DNA from 3 places in the Pseudoalteromonas sp. SR43-2 genome. Region 1 is predicted to be linked to each of the others. Evidence: predicted binding sites of a transcription regulator. Region 1 holds the regulator's gene; each other region holds the start of a gene.
What was found. Region 1 encodes ArgR, which controls arginine synthesis, uptake and breakdown. Its sites were predicted from a motif close to ANTGAATANNTATTCANT; they were not measured.
Positions count from the first base shown of each region.

Region 1 (5,682 bases):
CCAATACCGTATTGTTAGTTTTAGGTGTTTGCGTCCTTAGCTGCGCCATAGCTTTGCCACTTGGGTGGTTAACGGCTTACTGTAGTTTCCCGGGTAAAAAACAGTTTGAATGGGCACTTATACTACCCCTTGCTATGCCCACCTATATTATTGCCTATGTATACACTGATTTATTAGATTATGCGGGCCCGGTGCAAATAGCATTGAGAGAATGGTTTGGCTGGCAATCACCTAACGACTATTGGTTTTTTGATATACGAACATTACCCGGCGCCATAGTTATGATTGCCTTGGTACTTTACCCGTATTTATTTTTAATTTTTAAAACAGCCCTTCGCGAGCAGTCATTCAAATTAGTACAAGCTAGTCAGTTAATGGGGCTATCTCCTGGGCAAAGCTTTTTTAAAGTCAGCTTAGTACTCTCTCGTGGGGCAATTGTGGCGGCCCTTGCACTTATTAGTATGGAAACCATGGCCGACTTTGCAACAGTGAGTTATTTTGCCGTAAGTACATTAACAACCGCCGTATACGATACGTGGTTTGGTTATTACTCACTTACAGCGGCCGCTAAAATATCGGGTGTGATGTTACTGCTGTTATTTTTAGCATTAATGGCAGAGCGTTTTAGTCGCCGAAACCAAGCGGTATTTGAGCGCCAATCAAGTGTAAATAGCGAATCTCTCTATGTATTAAAAGGAAAGTCTGCTTGGCTCGGAACGGCATTTTGTAGCTTTATTTTACTTATCGCTTTTGTAATTCCTATTGCAGTACTTATAAATTACGCCATTACCTACTTTGATAAAGCATGGGATGTAGAGTTTTTTAGTTACGCTTGGCAAAGTTTAAAAGTGGCAGGGGTTGTAAGTGTTATAACGATTACATTGAGTGTTTTTGTGGTTTTTTATCAGCGTGTTGCAAAGCAAGCGTATCCGCTTATTCCTGGGCGCTTAGCAAGCACGGGTTATGCGTTGCCTGGCACAGTACTCGCTATTGCGGTTTTATTACCTCTTACATTATTAGAGAACACCATTAACACAGCGCTCGAGAAGTATAACTTAGACATTGGCTTACTGCTTACAGGTAGCATTCTTACTATTATTATTGCTTATATTGTTAGGTTTTACGCCATTGCACACGGAGCAATTGAGTCGAGTTTTTTACGTATTAGTCCATCACTTGATATGGCAAGCCAATCAATGGGTAAAAGCCAAGGGCAAACGCTGCGTTTAGTGCATCTACCTTTACTGCGAAGAGGGTTACTCACTGCTGCCTTATTGGTATTTATTGAATGTATGAAAGAGTTGCCAGCTGCGCTATTGCTCAGACCGTTTAATTTTGAAAGCTTAGCTACTCATGTATTTCAGTATGTGAGTGATGAGCAATTAGAGCTTGCTTCAATATCTGCATTATTTATTGTTATTGTTGGGTTTATTCCTTTGTACTTTATTAATCGTTCTATGGAGCAGCGTAGTTAAATGAGTAGTTTAATTTTACAAGGCGTGAGCTATCACTATAACGGCACAAAGGTTATTCACGATTTAGATTTAACAGTGGGTAAAGATGAAATTGTTTGCCTACTCGGGGCGAGTGGATGCGGCAAAACAACCACATTAAAAGCGATTGCAGGTTTAATTGAAGCCAAGCAAGGGTCTATTTTTATAGACGGTAAATTAGTGAGTGATGAGCAATCGTTTGTCTCACCTGAGCATCGTAACATCGGCATGATGTTTCAAGATTATGCGTTGTTTCCGCATTTAACGGTGGCAAATAATATCGCATTTGGGCTTAGTAAAATGAGTAAAGCTCAAAAGCAGCAACGCGTTGATGAAATGCTTAAGCTTGTACATTTAATTGGCTGTGCTGACAGGTTTCCACATCAGTTATCGGGTGGCCAACAGCAACGCGTCGCTATCGCTCGTGCATTAGCTTATAAACCTAGTTTGTTATTGCTTGATGAGCCTTTTTCAAACATTGATACACAAGTACGCTTTGAACTAATCGCCGATATACGTCGAATTATTAAGGCAACACAAGTATCTGCTGTGTTTGTTACACACTCAAAAGAAGAGGCGTTTGCGTTTTCAGATACACTTGCCATTATGCATCGCGGTAAAATTGAGCAACAAGGCACGCCTGAGCAGCTTTTTGCAGCTCCGTGTTCAAAGGAGGTTGCAGAGTTTCTGGGTCAGGGCATATACTTAAGCGCAGAAGTGTTAACCGCAACTGAATATAAAACACCATTTGGTTTAGTCGAATCTTATGTTGAGAGTAAGCATAATGTAAGTGCAGGGCTTATATATGTGCGCCCTCATCAAATAGAATTAGTGGCAGATAACCAAAGTGACAAATTCAGCAAGCGAGCTACAATCATAAGTCGTCGCTTTATTGGTTCGGCGTATGTTTATTCGCTTGTTATTGATGAACAAGAAATTGAAGTTGCTGCACAATATGGCCAGTCATTTGAAAATAATGATCAGGTTATAATAAAAATAAAACCTCACACGGTGAATTTTTTCGAATCGTAATTAATTTGTTATTCGCTGTGTTTTTATCTGTAAAACTAAGGAATAACAATGGCGCAAGCGCAATCAGGGATTTGTGCTGAAGCAAACTTACACGGTTTGCACTTATTTTTTAATGTGTTTGATGGTCAAGACGAATCACTTCGCGCAAAGTTAAAACAAGTAAGCGCTATAGAAGAAGAGTTTAGCGATCAATTTTCAGAATCAATGCTCTCTTGTATGGTTGCTATTGGTGCGCAATACTGGCCGCATATCCTCCCTGAATACATTCCAAGCGAATTACAGAGCTTTCCCAATATAACCCATAGCGATCACCAAATGAGCGTACAACCGTGCGATTTATTTGTGCAAATTCGCTCTGACCGTGAAGATGTTAACCATTTATTTGCGCTGCAAATTTTAAAATTATTTGCCCCCGATGTAGAGCTGGTGGAGCAAATTCGGAATTTTCGCTTTTTAGATGGTCGTGATTTTAACGGTTTTATTTATGGTGGCGACACCGCACATGGAAGAAAAAAGCGCGCTACGGCTTTAATCAGCAACCCTGGTAGCTTTGAAGATCAGGGGAGTTATATTCATGTTCAACGTTATAAACATGATTTAACTATGTGGCAGCACTTATCATTGAGTGAGCAAGAGCAAATAATGGGACGTACGCGTCTTGATAACACGCTAATTACCCCAGCGGTCGAAACCAGCCATGCTTCGCGAAGTGAGCTAAAAGACGAACACGGACAACCGCTACTATTAAATCAAAGCATGCCTTATGGCGACGTGTATGAGCAGGGAATGTTATCAATTACATGCGCTTGTACGGGCACCGCGTTTGAAAAAGTACTTAATAGTCGTTTAGGGGAAGGGGATTGCTACGACCACTGGCTTGATTTTACCCAAGCCGATATGGGCTCTGCTTTCTTTGCCCCTTCAATAGGGTTTTTAAAACAAATTTAATTTGCTATTAAACCGTATCAAATAAAATGCGAACGCGTTCAAGTGTTACATCTATTTCAGATATTTTAGCCGGAGCGATAAAAATAGTATCGTCGCCTGCAATTGTTCCTAGTACGCCATCTGCTTTACCTAATGAATCTAATAAACGTGCAATAAGCTGAGCAGCACCTGGGCTGGTACGAATGATGATCATCATTTCGTTGTGCATAATGTCGATTACTAATTGGCGTAATGGGCTTTTAGCCGTAGGTACACCCATTTCAGCAGGTAAGCAGTAAACCATTTCTTGCTTGGCATTACGTGTACGTACAGCGCCAAATTTACTTAACATGCGTGAAACTTTACTTTGGCTTATATTGTCAAAACCTTGATCTTTTAACGCATCAACTATTTCGCCTTGAGAGCCAAAATTTTCTTCTTTTAATAGTGATTTAAATGCTTTTACCAGTGCTTCTTGTTTATCTTGTGGTTGCATAGTCTTTATTCGTTTTTGTTATTTATGCCGCAAATTCTACACAAAAATGAATAATTATGCAGCAGTTGTTTAGTTAACTTGCCAGTTTGATGCGTTAAATCACATAAGTTTACGACTATGGTCGAAAATATACTTGAAATAGACAGGATAAATTTGTTTTTAGTCGCTAATTTCATTATCTTAAGAGCCACAAATGTTTCCTACCTCAAATTACGGAGAATTCCAATGAAAGTTGCTGTATTAGGTGCTGCAGGCGGTATCGGCCAAGCGTTGTCTTTATTATTAAAAACAGGCTTACCAGCTGGCTCTGAATTATCACTTTATGATGTTGCACCAGTAGTACCAGGTGTTGCGGTTGACCTTTCTCACATCCCAACAGATGTTAAAGTTGCAGGCTTTGGCGCAGACGATTTAAATAAAGCGCTTGAAGGCTCTGACATCGTTCTTATCCCAGCGGGTATGCCGCGTAAACCAGGTATGGATCGTGCTGATTTATTCAATGTAAATGCTGGCATCATCAAAACGTTAGCAGAAGGCATTGTTGCCAGCTGTCCTAAAGCGTTAGTAGGTATTATTACTAACCCAGTAAATGGCACAGTTCCAATTGTTGCTGAAGTATTCAAAAAAGCAGGTACTTACGACGCTAAACGCGTATTCGGTATTACTACGCTTGACGTTATTCGTTCAGAAGCATTTGTTGCTGAACTTAAAGGCGTAGACGTAGCAACTGTAAAAGTACCAGTAATTGGTGGTCACTCAGGCACAACTATTCTGCCTCTACTTTCTCAAGTTGAAGGTGTTTCTTTCACTGATGAAGAAGTTGCTGCACTTACTCCACGAATCCAAAATGCGGGTACTGAAGTTGTAAATGCTAAAGCAGGCGGTGGTTCAGCTACGCTATCTATGGGTGCTGCTGCAGCTCGTTTTTGTATGTCTTTAGTTAAAGGCCTACAAGGTGAAGAAGTTGTAGATTACGCTTACGTTGCTGTTGAAAATGGCGATGCAGAGTACTTTGCACATCCAGTACGTTTAGGTAAAAACGGAGTAGAAGAAATTCTTTCTTACGGCGAACTAAGCGCATTTGAAACAAAAGCAAAAAATGACATGCTTGAAACTCTGAAAAAAGACATCAAAGAAGGTGTTGATTTCATGGCGTAATAGCCGGTTTGAGCGATACCAATAGCATTAAATAAATGAGCAGTTATTACGATGGATAAATAGCTCGTTAGCAAGGCAAATACTACGATGTATAGTTGTTCTATATAAATAATATTTAACGCAGCTAATGAGTTATTTAGCCCGAAAGAATGCTTAATGTTTTGATAAAATTGGTATATAAAAAAGCCTGCATTTGCAGGCTTTTTTATTGCTCAGAATTAATGTCACACTGTGTAACTAGTTAAAACTAGTGGTCGCGGTCAACCGCAATACGGGCAAGGCTTATAAGTGCTTGCTTATAGTCAGACTCAGCTAAAAAGTCTAAACAGGCAATGGCTTTTTCGGCCTCAAGCTCTGCTTTTTGCATTGTAAACTCAAGCGCATTAGTTTGTTTTAGTGCAGTTAAAATTTCCTCTAAATGCTCCATACCATTACTGTGCTCTATTGCATCACGAATAAGCTGTGTTTGCTGCTCGCTACCATGTTGCATAGCATAAATAAGCGGAAGGGTTGGTTTGCCTTCAGCTAAATCATCGCCAATGTTTTTACCTAGCTGCTCAGCATCTGCATTGTAAT
Region 1 is NZ_JACJED010000022.1:59,793-65,474, forward strand. It holds gene H5120_RS16855 (iron ABC transporter permease) at 1-1,475, shown strand, start outside; gene H5120_RS16860 (ABC transporter ATP-binding protein) at 1,476-2,525, shown strand; gene H5120_RS16865 (Dyp-type peroxidase) at 2,574-3,473, shown strand; gene argR (transcriptional regulator ArgR) at 3,481-3,948, opposite strand; gene mdh (malate dehydrogenase) at 4,174-5,106, shown strand; gene ispB (octaprenyl diphosphate synthase) at 5,354-5,682, opposite strand, start outside.

Region 2 (5,682 bases), on a different contig from region 1:
TCTCGTCACAGCGATGTTTTTTCTGAGCTGACTCGTTATTTAGGTTTAGGCGACTACAACCAATGGCAAGAGCAAGATAAACAAGCTTTTTTACTTACTGAGCTTAACTCTCGCAGACCGCTTATCCCAAAACATTGGCAACCAAGCCCTGATGTTCAAGAAGTGCTTGATACCTTTGACGTTATTGCTAAGCAAGACGAACAAACATTTGGCTTGTATATTATTTCGATGGCGCGAACAGCATCAGACATTTTAGCAGTACAATTATTGCTAAAAGAAAGCGGCTGTAGCTTTGATTTACCAGTAGCACCCTTATTTGAAACACTCGACGATTTAAACGCAGGCAGTGATGTAATTACTACATTACTTGATAATGTGTGGTATCGCGGGCACATTAAAAACACCCAAAATGTAATGATTGGTTACTCTGATTCTGCTAAAGATGCCGGCATGATGGCAGCAGGTTGGGCCCAGTACGAAGCAATGGATAAACTAGTACAACTTGCTGATGAACGTGGTATTGAACTTATTTTATTCCACGGACGTGGTGGCACAGTAGGGCGTGGTGGCGCACCTGCTGCACAAGCGCTGCATTCACAACCGCCAGGTTCGTTAAAAGGTGGTTTGCGTGTAACCGAGCAAGGCGAGATGATCCGCTTTAAATTTGGTTTACCCGATGTAGCACTGCAAAGCTTAAATATTTACGCAGGCGCAGTACTACAAAGTAACTTATTACCGCCGCCGGAACCAAAACCGCAGTGGCGCGAAGTAATGAAGCTAATAAGTGAGGAGTCATGTGAACATTACCGTAATGTAGTTCGCCACGATGAAAACTTTGTACCTTACTTCAGAATGGCAACGCCTGAGCTTGAGCTGTCTAAGTTGCCGCTTGGATCGCGTCCTGCAAAACGTAATCCTAATGGTGGCGTTGAAAGCCTGCGTGCTATTCCATGGATTTTTGCGTGGAGCCAAAACCGTTTAATGCTTCCTGCATGGTTAGGTGCGTTAACTGGCTTAAAAGCTGCGCTTAATAAGTACGGCGCAGAAACCCTAAACGAAATGAGCCTACAGTGGCCATTCTTTAGATCGCGCCTAGAAATGCTAGAAATGGTATTTAGTAAAGCCGATTGCTGGTTGAGTGAGCATTACGATAATGCGCTGGTGGAAGATATGTACAAACCATTGGGTGTAACACTTCGTAAAGAGCTTCAAGAAGCGATTAGCTTGGTGCAATCACTTAGCCCACAAAAAAGCCTACTCGCCGAACAACCTTGGATTAAGGAGTCGATTAGTTTACGTAACCCGTACACCGATCCACTTAACCTATTACAGGTTGAGCTTTTACGCCGTGCTCGCTCAGAGGAAAAACGAAACGAAGGTGACATTGATAATGCGTTAATGATCACGATGACAGGTATAGCTGCAGGTATGCGTAATACCGGCTAACACTTTATTTTGTTAGGTATACCTATTGGTATTAAAAGGGAGCACGCGATGTGCTCTCTTTTTTTGCGTTAAATAGGCTGGTATTTAACACCCTAACCTTTTAAACTACTTAGCCATTGAATAATTAAAAAATATTATGGCTTCAGCAACTTTTACTGTACAGCAAGATACAGCACTTACAAATTCGCACATCACATTAAGCGTAGCGCAAACAGCGTCATTACGTAGTCAATTAAAATCACAACGTGGCATATTAAATTCTAATAATATTAAAGCGTTATGCACGCAACTCAATGTGTCTGATGATGTATTACTACAAGGTTTAGTACCTTTAGCTTCTGAGTATGCCGTTGCGCCAGTGTCAGGTTTTCATGTAGGCGCAATTGTTAAAGCACTTGATGAAAAGGGTGAGGTAAACTTTTACTTTGGTGCAAATGTAGAGTTTGATCATCAAGCATTGAGTTTAGTGGTTCATGCAGAGCAATCGGCTATAAATAACGCATGGTTAAACGGCGCTAAAAAAATAGTTAAAATTGCTATTAGCGATGCGCCTTGTGGGTATTGTCGCCAGTTTATGAACGAACTAGCTGATGCGAAAGAGTTTGATATTTTACTTCCTGATCAGCAATTTAAACTTGCTGAATTACTGCCGCATTCATTTGGACCTACCGATTTAGGTAACGAATTTAGCTTATTTAACCCAAAACCACAGCAAGGTAATTTTAGCTTTGATGGCCTTGATGAAACCCTTGCGCGTTTTGCACTTAATGCTTACGTGCCTTACAGCCAAAACTTTAGCGCCGTAAAAATAAGTACATTTAGTGATGGTGACTTTTACGGAAGTTACGCCGAAAATGCAGCTTACAGTCCAAGTTTATCGCCACTACAAAGTGCACTAAGTCAGTTCTTTTTAGCTGGGCTTAGCTTTAACGAAAGTACGGTGAAGGGAATAACATTGCTCGAAACAGCGGGTCGTGAAAACCAGTCGCAAGTGGCAAAAGCTGTACTTGCCAGTTTTACGCATTTACCTGCACTTAAAGTAATTAGCGCACCACTTAAATAGTGGCTTGCATACAATAAAGCACAGCCAGAGCTGTGCTTTATTAAAGCGAGTCATTCTATCGAATTAACTCACTGACTGCTATAACCTGTATTAATCAAGTAATACTTTAGCTGCTTCTAATACTACTGCTACAGATTTACGCTCAATTTCACCGTGGTCTACATTTGGTATTTCTTGGCGAGTACGGTTAACAAGTACGCCTGCTACACATGCTGCTTGTAATCCAAGGGCTGCACACATAGTAAATAATGTTGCCGATTCCATTTCGTAGTTCATCACGCCCAATTTTTGCCACTCTTCGCAGCTACCTTGTAGTGATTTAGGAACGTAACCAGAGTGCGTATCGTAACGCTCTTGCCCTGGGTAGAATGTATCGCTTGATGCAGTAATACCAATATGAAAATCGATATTTAGGTTTTTACATGCTTGTACCATAGCTTGTGTTGCATAAAAGTCAGATACAGCAGGGTAGCTAAGTGGTGCAAAATGTTGGCTAGCTCCATCTAAACGTACAGACGCTTGGCTAATTAAAATTTCGCCTTCGTTAATGTGTGGCTGAATTGCACCGGTTGTACCAATACGTAAAAATTTACGCACGCCAAGTTGTGCTAATTCTTCTACTGCAATCGACGTAGATGGACCACCAATACCTGTAGAACATATAACCACAGAGTGGCCGTTTAATTGACCTAAATAAACATGAAACTCGCGAGTTTGAGCAAGGCAGGTTGGGTTGTCTAGGAATTGTGAAATACGTGCTGCACGATCTGGATCGCCTGGTACAATCGCAAGTTTTGCACCTTTAAGATCGTCAATACATAGTCCTAAGTGAAATACCTTTTCCATAGCTAAGCCTTTTATAATAATTTGTTGTCAATCTAGCATGATTGCTAGAAACGTTTATCAAGTACAGGACGATTGTCCGTTTTGTCTTAACTCTTCCAATAAAGCCTTAATAATTTTAAGGGCTAATTTGATTTATTCACCAACTATGAATATTCACTCAAGTACTTATATACGTAGCCTTGTTGCGCTGTTGACATGTTCAAGCAGACATAATAAGTATCACTCAAGCGCGTAACTACAATTAAAGTGATGATTACAAAGCTTTGCTAATATCAAACAAATTCAATGATTTAAGTTTGTAGTGAACACGTAATAGCTAACGTGTTTACTTATATTAAGCACTGACTTATTTAGCGAAGTGGCATTTATTTGAAGTTTAGGCACTTTTAGTAATTTTGCATAACTAATCAAAACTAATTAGCTACGTACAGAATAAAAACCGAAGGAGTTTATTATGAGCACACAATTTGAAGCATTTAAAAACAAAGTTGAGCACTGTTTGTGCGCACCGGGCGATGGTGTATACACAGTAAATACTGCAAAAGAGCGCAAAGCCGCACTACGTAATAAACTTTACGGACAAACTGAAAACGTTGATAACTTGTGGCGCGAGTCTTTAAACGAATTACCAAACTCACCACATAAAGCCGTTATGTTAGGTATTAGTTCAGACTGTGGCGGTGGGATATTACGCGGAGCAAACTGGGGGCCACTGTTTGTGCGCTCAGCTTTAATTGATCAGCAACCTCAGTGTCATTCGTTTGATTTAGGTGATGTACGTGTAATCCCACATTTACTTCATGACAAATACCTAAATGATGCAACCATTTCTAATTGCCAAAAAGCCTTATATGGTGATGAAGATAACGATTATTACGTAAGCCCGTTATCAATCACTGAAGATGTGTGCGACAGTTTTTACGCAACGTTTAAAGATAAAGGATTATTTGGTATTGGTGGCGATCACTCAATTAGTTACCCACTTACTAAAGCGTACTTAAAAGCAAAACGTGAGCAAGGTAAGCGCACGGCTATTATTCACTTTGACGCGCATACCGATTTACTTGTGGAGCGCTTAGGTATTGATTTATGTTTTGGCTCGTGGTGTACACATATTTTAGAATTTTTACCGGCGCCGCATCATTTAATACAATTTGGTATACGCTCAAGTGGCAAGCCTAAAGCGCATTGGGAAAATACTTTTGGTGTTAAACAGCACTGGGCACATGAAATCATTGAACGCGGCGCAGCAGCGGTTGCTGCCGACGCTATTGCACAGTTAAAAGCCGATAACGTTGATGAAATATACGTAAGCTTTGATATTGATGCACTTGATGCAGAGTTTGCATCTGCCACAGGTACGCCAGAGCATCACGGTTTAACGCCTCAGCATGCGCTTGATATTCTATCAGCCATTGCGGATGAGTTCCCGATTACGGGTGCAGATATGATGGAGATAGCGCCATTTACCGACAGCTCTTTAGTTGGTCAATCAAGCTCTGAGACGACACTTAGAGAAGGCGCTAAAATTTCAGCCTTTTTAATTAGTGCGATGAACAAGTAAGCTGCAGAAGCTATAAAGGCTAGCACTATCAGCGTATAAGTGTGCATTACATAACTAAAAACTAGCAGTTCACAAAGCCTCAGCTATATTTATTAAATACATATAATGAGTTGGTTGAGGCCTCGCTAGATGAAATTGGTGATCTTTTTATTGTTCATTAGCTGTATTAAAGTTAATGCAGCTGAAATTACAATAGTAACGGAAGTATTTCCGGACTTTCAGTATATTAATGAAGATAACAAACTCGTTGGCCGCTCTGTCGATAAAGTTCATAAAGCGCTAGAAGGTACAGGTATAAACTACACTATGTTGGCGCATAGTTGGGCCATATCCTACAATGCAGCGCTACGCGATAAAAACACCTGTATATTTTCGATTGTTCGATTACCTAATAGAGAAAGTAAGTTTAACTGGGTAGGTGAACTGGAAAGCTTTGACTCTGCCATTTATGGTCTAAAATCCAGAGGTATAAAGTTAAACACTCTCAATGATGCTAAAAAATACAAAATAGCAGTACTGCGTGATAACTTTAGTCATCATTATTTGCTTGAAAGGGGCTTTAGTGAAAGCAAGCATTTATTACTCATCGATAGCCTAGATAAAATAGATAAACTCATAAGCACTCGTCACCATATACTTGATTTTGTTATCCTCAACAAAAAGCAATTTAACTATCGAGTTAAAACAGAGCCTAAGCTTGAGTTACTAGAACCATTACTTGATTTAAATACAACTCAGTCTCCGTTATTTTTTGCCTGTAATA
Region 2 is NZ_JACJED010000003.1:138,892-144,573, reverse strand. It holds gene ppc (phosphoenolpyruvate carboxylase) at 1-1,446, shown strand, start outside; gene cdd (cytidine deaminase) at 1,583-2,509, shown strand; gene udp (uridine phosphorylase) at 2,600-3,355, opposite strand; gene H5120_RS03620 (arginase family protein) at 3,810-4,919, shown strand; gene H5120_RS03615 (transporter substrate-binding domain-containing protein) at 5,049-5,682, shown strand, end outside.
Region 2: a site for ArgR is predicted at 3,750-3,767, ahead of H5120_RS03620 (arginase family protein). Genes of this name have one in related genera too.

Region 3 (5,682 bases), on a different contig from region 1:
AATTGTGCAGGATGAGTCATATACTTTCTCCTAAATTAAATCGTGGTTGCACTAACAATATCGCCAGTTTGCAAATGCAATGCATCTGCTACTTCTTGCGATAAAATAAGGCTTTTTGCGCGCTCGTCAAATGTCATTGGTGCAACGGTTGCTCTAAAATCTTCAAGCTTTTCGTTAGCTAGTAACACCATGGTGTCGCCAGTCATTTCGCCAATTTCAACGTTAAAGTTATTTGCATTACGAATCGTCGCAATGTTATCTACTTTTGCTTCAACCGTTGGGCCGCCGTCAAAAATGTCTACGTAGCCATTAAACGTAAAGCCTTCGCTTTTTAATAACTCGATTGCTGGGCGTGTGTTGTCGTGTACTTTACCTATTACGGCTTGCGCATCTTTACTCAGCAAATTTACATAAATTGGGTATTTAGGCATTAGTTCAGCAATGAAAACCTTTTGGCCAATACCTGTTAGGTAGTCAGCTGTTGGAAAATCCATTGAGAAAAAGTGCTCTTCAAGCCACTGCCAAAAAGGGCTACTGCCGTTTTCGTCAGACACACCGCGCATTTCTGCAATCACTGTTTGTGCAAAACGCTCTTGATGCTGCTTTATAAACATAAAGCGCGCTTTTGAAAGTAGCTTACCGTTACAATTTTTACGATAGCCATCTTTTAAAAACAATGTGCAAAGCTCTGTAGCGCCTGTGTAGTCGTTACATAGCGTTAAAATATCAACCGCTTTGTATACGTCTAATGTGCGCGAAGAGTGAATCACTTTACTTAAGTGATAATGATAAAATGCATCATCAAGCCCTACCGCAGCTTCAATTGCAGATGTTCCTACAACGTCACCGGTTTCGCTATCTTCAAGAACAAACAGGTAGCCTTCGTCACCGGGTTGTGACGTTTGTTTAGCAAAAGAGCTTACTGAATGGTCTATTTTCTTTTGCAATAGTTCTTCGTTTAATGGCAAAGACGTAAAACCATGCCCAGATTCGTGGGCAATTTTCAGTAATGCTGAGTAATCATTTTGCTGGATTGGGCGAAGGATCATCATGAGTCCGCTTGCTCCCTTATAAATAACGGTAAATAGGAATTGCAGGGCAAGCGGTGCTTGCCCTTAATTGGTTGGCTTACGTCGCTTATGCGTTTACTACGCTTGCTACTGCTTTTTCAAAGCGTGCCATACCTTCGCGAATGTCCGCTTCAGGAATTACTAAAGATGGAGTGAAACGTACTACGTCTGCACCGGCAACTAGTGACATAAGGCCTTGCTCAGTACCTGCCACTAAAAACTCTTTTGCACGACCTTTGTATTGCTCGTTCACTACTGCACCAATTAATAAACCTTGGCCACGGATTTCGCTAAATACGTTGTATTTTTCGTTAACCGCGCTAAGTAGCTCATTAAATAATGCGGCTTTTTCTTTTACGCCAGCCAGTACTTCTGGGGTATTTACTGTATCAAATGCAGCTTCTGCAACAGCACACGCAAGCGGGTTACCGCCATAAGTAGAACCATGTGTGCCTACTTTAAGGTGCTGTGCAATTTCAGTTGTTGTGATCATAGCGCCAATAGGAAAACCGCCGCCAAGTGCTTTAGCCGAAGTTAAAATATCAGGTACTACGTTTAAGCCTTGGTATGCGTATAAATCGCCAGTACGGCCAACACCTGTTTGAACTTCATCAAAAATAAGCAGTGCGTTATGTTTAGTACATAAATCGCGAACACCTTGAGCAAACTCATCAGTTGGTGAAACAATACCGCCTTCACCCTGTAGAGGTTCCATCATTACGGCACATGTTTTGTCGCTAATAAGTGCTTCAAATGCAGCAAGGTCATTGTAATCGCAATGTACAATGTCGCCAGGCTTAGGACCAAAACCATCTGAATATGCAGCTTGGCCGCCAACAGTTACGGTAAAGAATGTACGACCGTGGAAACCTTTGTTGAACGCGATAATTTGTGATTTTTCTGCGCCAAATTTATCAAGTGCAAAACGACGCGCTAATTTAAGTGCTGCTTCGTTTGCTTCTGCGCCAGAGTTGGCAAAGTAAACTTTTTCAGCAAATGTCGCATCAACCATTTTTTTAGCTAGGCGAAGTGCCGGCTCATTGGTCATTACGTTAGATAGATGCCAGATTTTTTCGCCTTGCTCTTTTAATGCGCCTACTAATGCAGGGTGGCAATGGCCAAGACAGTTAACTGCAATACCACCAGCAAAGTCGATAAACTCTCGACCTTGTTGATCCCATACGCGAGAGCCTTCGCCTCGAACAGGAATTACGCTTGAAGGTGCGTAGTTAGGAACCATTACGTGATCAAATAATTCGCGATTGACTGTCATTTTATTTCCTCTTAATTGTGAGCAACACAAAACATCAAAATAGGTGTTTGGTTAATATTTGTAACCAACTTTATAGGCAAGATCAGTAACCTGATAATTGCGCAAAATTGCTTTGTGGTTCAATTTTCAGACGCACATTATTTCAGAATTACTTATATCTGTCTCGTTAAAAACTTTCATGTATCCCTTGAAAATAAAGGGCTAAAGATATTATTTCATAGATAGTGAATAACTATTTGCATAGCTATTTATGCTTATTTTTAGGCAACTAACCGCATGAGTACAGAGGCGCACACGCTTTAATCGGCAAATATGTAATATAACAATAAGATGAGAATGAATGGTTAGTCGCAAAAAAATTAACAAAAAATTCAGATTTTAGTCAATTTGAATAGCTAAATTGGTAAAATTACTCGATTGGAGGGTTTTTAGTTCCGTTTTAGTGAACTTAAAGTGCGAAAACCAGCTTAGAGCTTCATCAGGTTCAATAAGTTGATGTTCTTTTAAATTAAGATATTGAGAATAGCACCGTGCCTTTAGCATTACTTCTGTTAATGGCAGTAATGTATCGCCCTTATCTACCCCATTTACTAGCTGCTGCATTACCCCTTTAAACGGTAAATATTTAAAAGCCATTTTGTCTATTACCTTAGCGCTTACTTCTATCGATTTATTGCTAAGTAGAGTAGTTAAAAATAGCGGGTCGGGCTGAAGCTCTAATAATGCGGTGTGTAAATCTTTTTGGTTTTCATTTCGGGCTAGCTGTACTTTACGTTGCCATATTTGCTCAAACGTTTTTAAGTACAAGCGCACTAATGCAATTCGCCCTACATCTAAAAGCATCCCAAGGGTAAATGCATGAACGTCATTTACATTATTAATTTGTGCAATTTTTTGCGCAGCAATGGCGTTTGCCATGGCACTGTCACGTAAACGACGTTTTAATAACGAAAATGGTTCGGTGCTATGTGGCATCCAATGGCGGGCAGCAAATGTAGGAATAACTAGCTGTAAGTTATCAAGGCCAATATAACGAAGGGCGAGCGATGGCTTATCTACTTTTACAGACGTGTTTTTACTACGTTGATTACGATAGTAAGGTAAATTAACGAGCGTTACTAACTCCCTACCCAACCAGCTTATATCATTAACCAGTGGCTCTAAACGCCCTACCGACGCTGACTTTACAGCTAATATATCGAGTATATTGGCAATACCATCTTCAATACCTATGGTGCTATGAATTACGCCATCTATATCTTCGAGCTGCTTATATATAGCTGTTTCAATTGTTTTGTGCAGCTGTTCACTCGCTTGAGCGCGGTACTTATGATGTGCAGTACTACTTTGCTGGCGTTTATTCTGTGCGGCCACTTCAACCTGAAGCAAGGTGCGCTGCTTCATGGGTTCGCCGTAATCTATATCTAATGTATGAATGAAACCAATTTGCTGATGCGCAAAGCTATGCCCAAGCAATAAGTCATGAGCTCGTTGGCTTAGTATTTTGGCAGTACGCTGCTGGGCTACAAGTTCAGTCATGACATCCATTAATAAAGTATAAAATGCTATGTGTATTATAACATTAGAAGCGAGTTAAAAAGTTATCAAGCAGCTCCAAGCCTTGAGCAGTTAAAATAGCTTCGGGGTGAAACTGCACACCTTCGATAGCAAGTTCATTGTGTAACAACCCCATAATTTCGTCAAACTCTCCTTGCTCAGTTTGAGTCCATGCGGTTACTTCAAGCTCTTTAGGCAAAGTTTGCGCTTTAACCACTAAAGAATGATAACGACATACCGTTAACGGATTAGCTAAGCCTTTAAACACCCCTTTATTAGTATGAACTATGGGTGATGTTTTACCGTGCATTACTTTTTTAGCACGAATTACATCTCCTCCTAAAGCTTGCGCGATAGTTTGATGTCCCAAGCAAATTCCTAAAATAGGATATTGCCCTTTTAGTTGCTCAACAACATTTAGTGAAATACCCGCTTCGTTAGGGGTGCATGGCCCTGGCGATAACACGATGTGCTGCGGGTTTAACTGTTTTATTTGTGCAATGCTTAGCTCATCATTACGTTTTACTAAAACGTCTTGATCTAAACGCTGAAAATATTGCACTAAGTTGTAAGTAAACGAATCGTAGTTATCGATCATTAACAGCATTACACAACAGACCTTATAAATTATTGACCACTACTTTACACAAGTGGTACTAAGCGCTGCATTCTACCACTATTAATTAACCAACATAAATTAGCAAAAAGCGTTAAAAATTAACTCTTTTAGCTAAAATGCTTAAAAGCCTTTAGCGGGTATTGGTTTACTAACTTGAACTCTGGTTAAGAGATTTACTAACGTATTGAATCATGATGATATTTAAATTTATTTTCTCTAGCCAGAGATTCCTTGCACCTTGAACAATAATATCGAACCCTAAGCTTTTTACGATTAGTTAATACACCTACGTAGGCTGTATACCCCAACAATAAATTATTGACCTCTAAAGTACGTGCATTTATTGATCGCACTATTAAATACTTTGGTGAAATGCCTTACTGAGCAAAATAAACAGATTGCTTGTGCTACATCAAATTAGTGGCTCGATGGTTGAATTATATCTATGTAAGCCCCAGTGTATTATATGAAAGGCAGTAATCCACTTATACAACTCACTTACTTGTGAGCTCATTTATATCCTACTAAGGAGCGAATATGTTAGGCGAAGATCACTCATTAACAAATGACTTTCCAGAGTACTTAAAGACCATTGCCGAGTTAAATGAAAGCGATACTGAATTTGCAAAAAAAGCAGATAAGTACGACAAGCTAGATAAAGAGGTTAGAGTGTTAGAGCTCAAAGATGCGCCCATAAGCGATGAACAAATGCATCTATTAAAACACGAACGTACAGAACTAAAAGATTGGCTATACGAACGCTTGCAGCAAGAGCAGTAATGCAACTAAAAAAAGAGCTCACTGATGAGGTGAGCTCTTTAGATCAACAATGGGTATTTTCTCTAAAACTTTACAAAGCCACCCACAGGTTTCATAAATACACTGCTTGGGCCTGCAAAGGCTTGTGCAAACTCTTCTGATAATTGACTAAATACCCTTACTTTATCCATATCAACTACGCTTAAAAATAGTGGGCCACTTTCGCCCCAACCAGCAAGATGCGCTTTAGCAGCATCTTCATCTTGGTAACGCTCGTAAATATGTACATTGCGCTTGTCTTCACTTACTGTCCACTCATACATTAAAGTGCCCGCTTCACTTTTAGCCAAAGTAACTAATTGTGCCATTACCAGTAAAAACTCATCGTATTTACCTTCTTTAAT
Region 3 is NZ_JACJED010000007.1:143,689-149,370, reverse strand. It holds gene astD (succinylglutamate-semialdehyde dehydrogenase) at 1-20, opposite strand, end outside; gene astA (arginine N-succinyltransferase) at 36-1,052, opposite strand; gene H5120_RS08455 (aspartate aminotransferase family protein) at 1,138-2,343, opposite strand; gene H5120_RS08450 (HDOD domain-containing protein) at 2,722-3,882, opposite strand; gene H5120_RS08445 (aminodeoxychorismate/anthranilate synthase component II) at 3,926-4,507, opposite strand; gene H5120_RS08440 (YdcH family protein) at 5,057-5,299, shown strand; gene H5120_RS08435 (putative quinol monooxygenase) at 5,362-5,682, opposite strand, start outside.
Region 3: a site for ArgR is predicted at 2,579-2,596, ahead of H5120_RS08455 (aspartate aminotransferase family protein). Genes of this name have one in related genera too.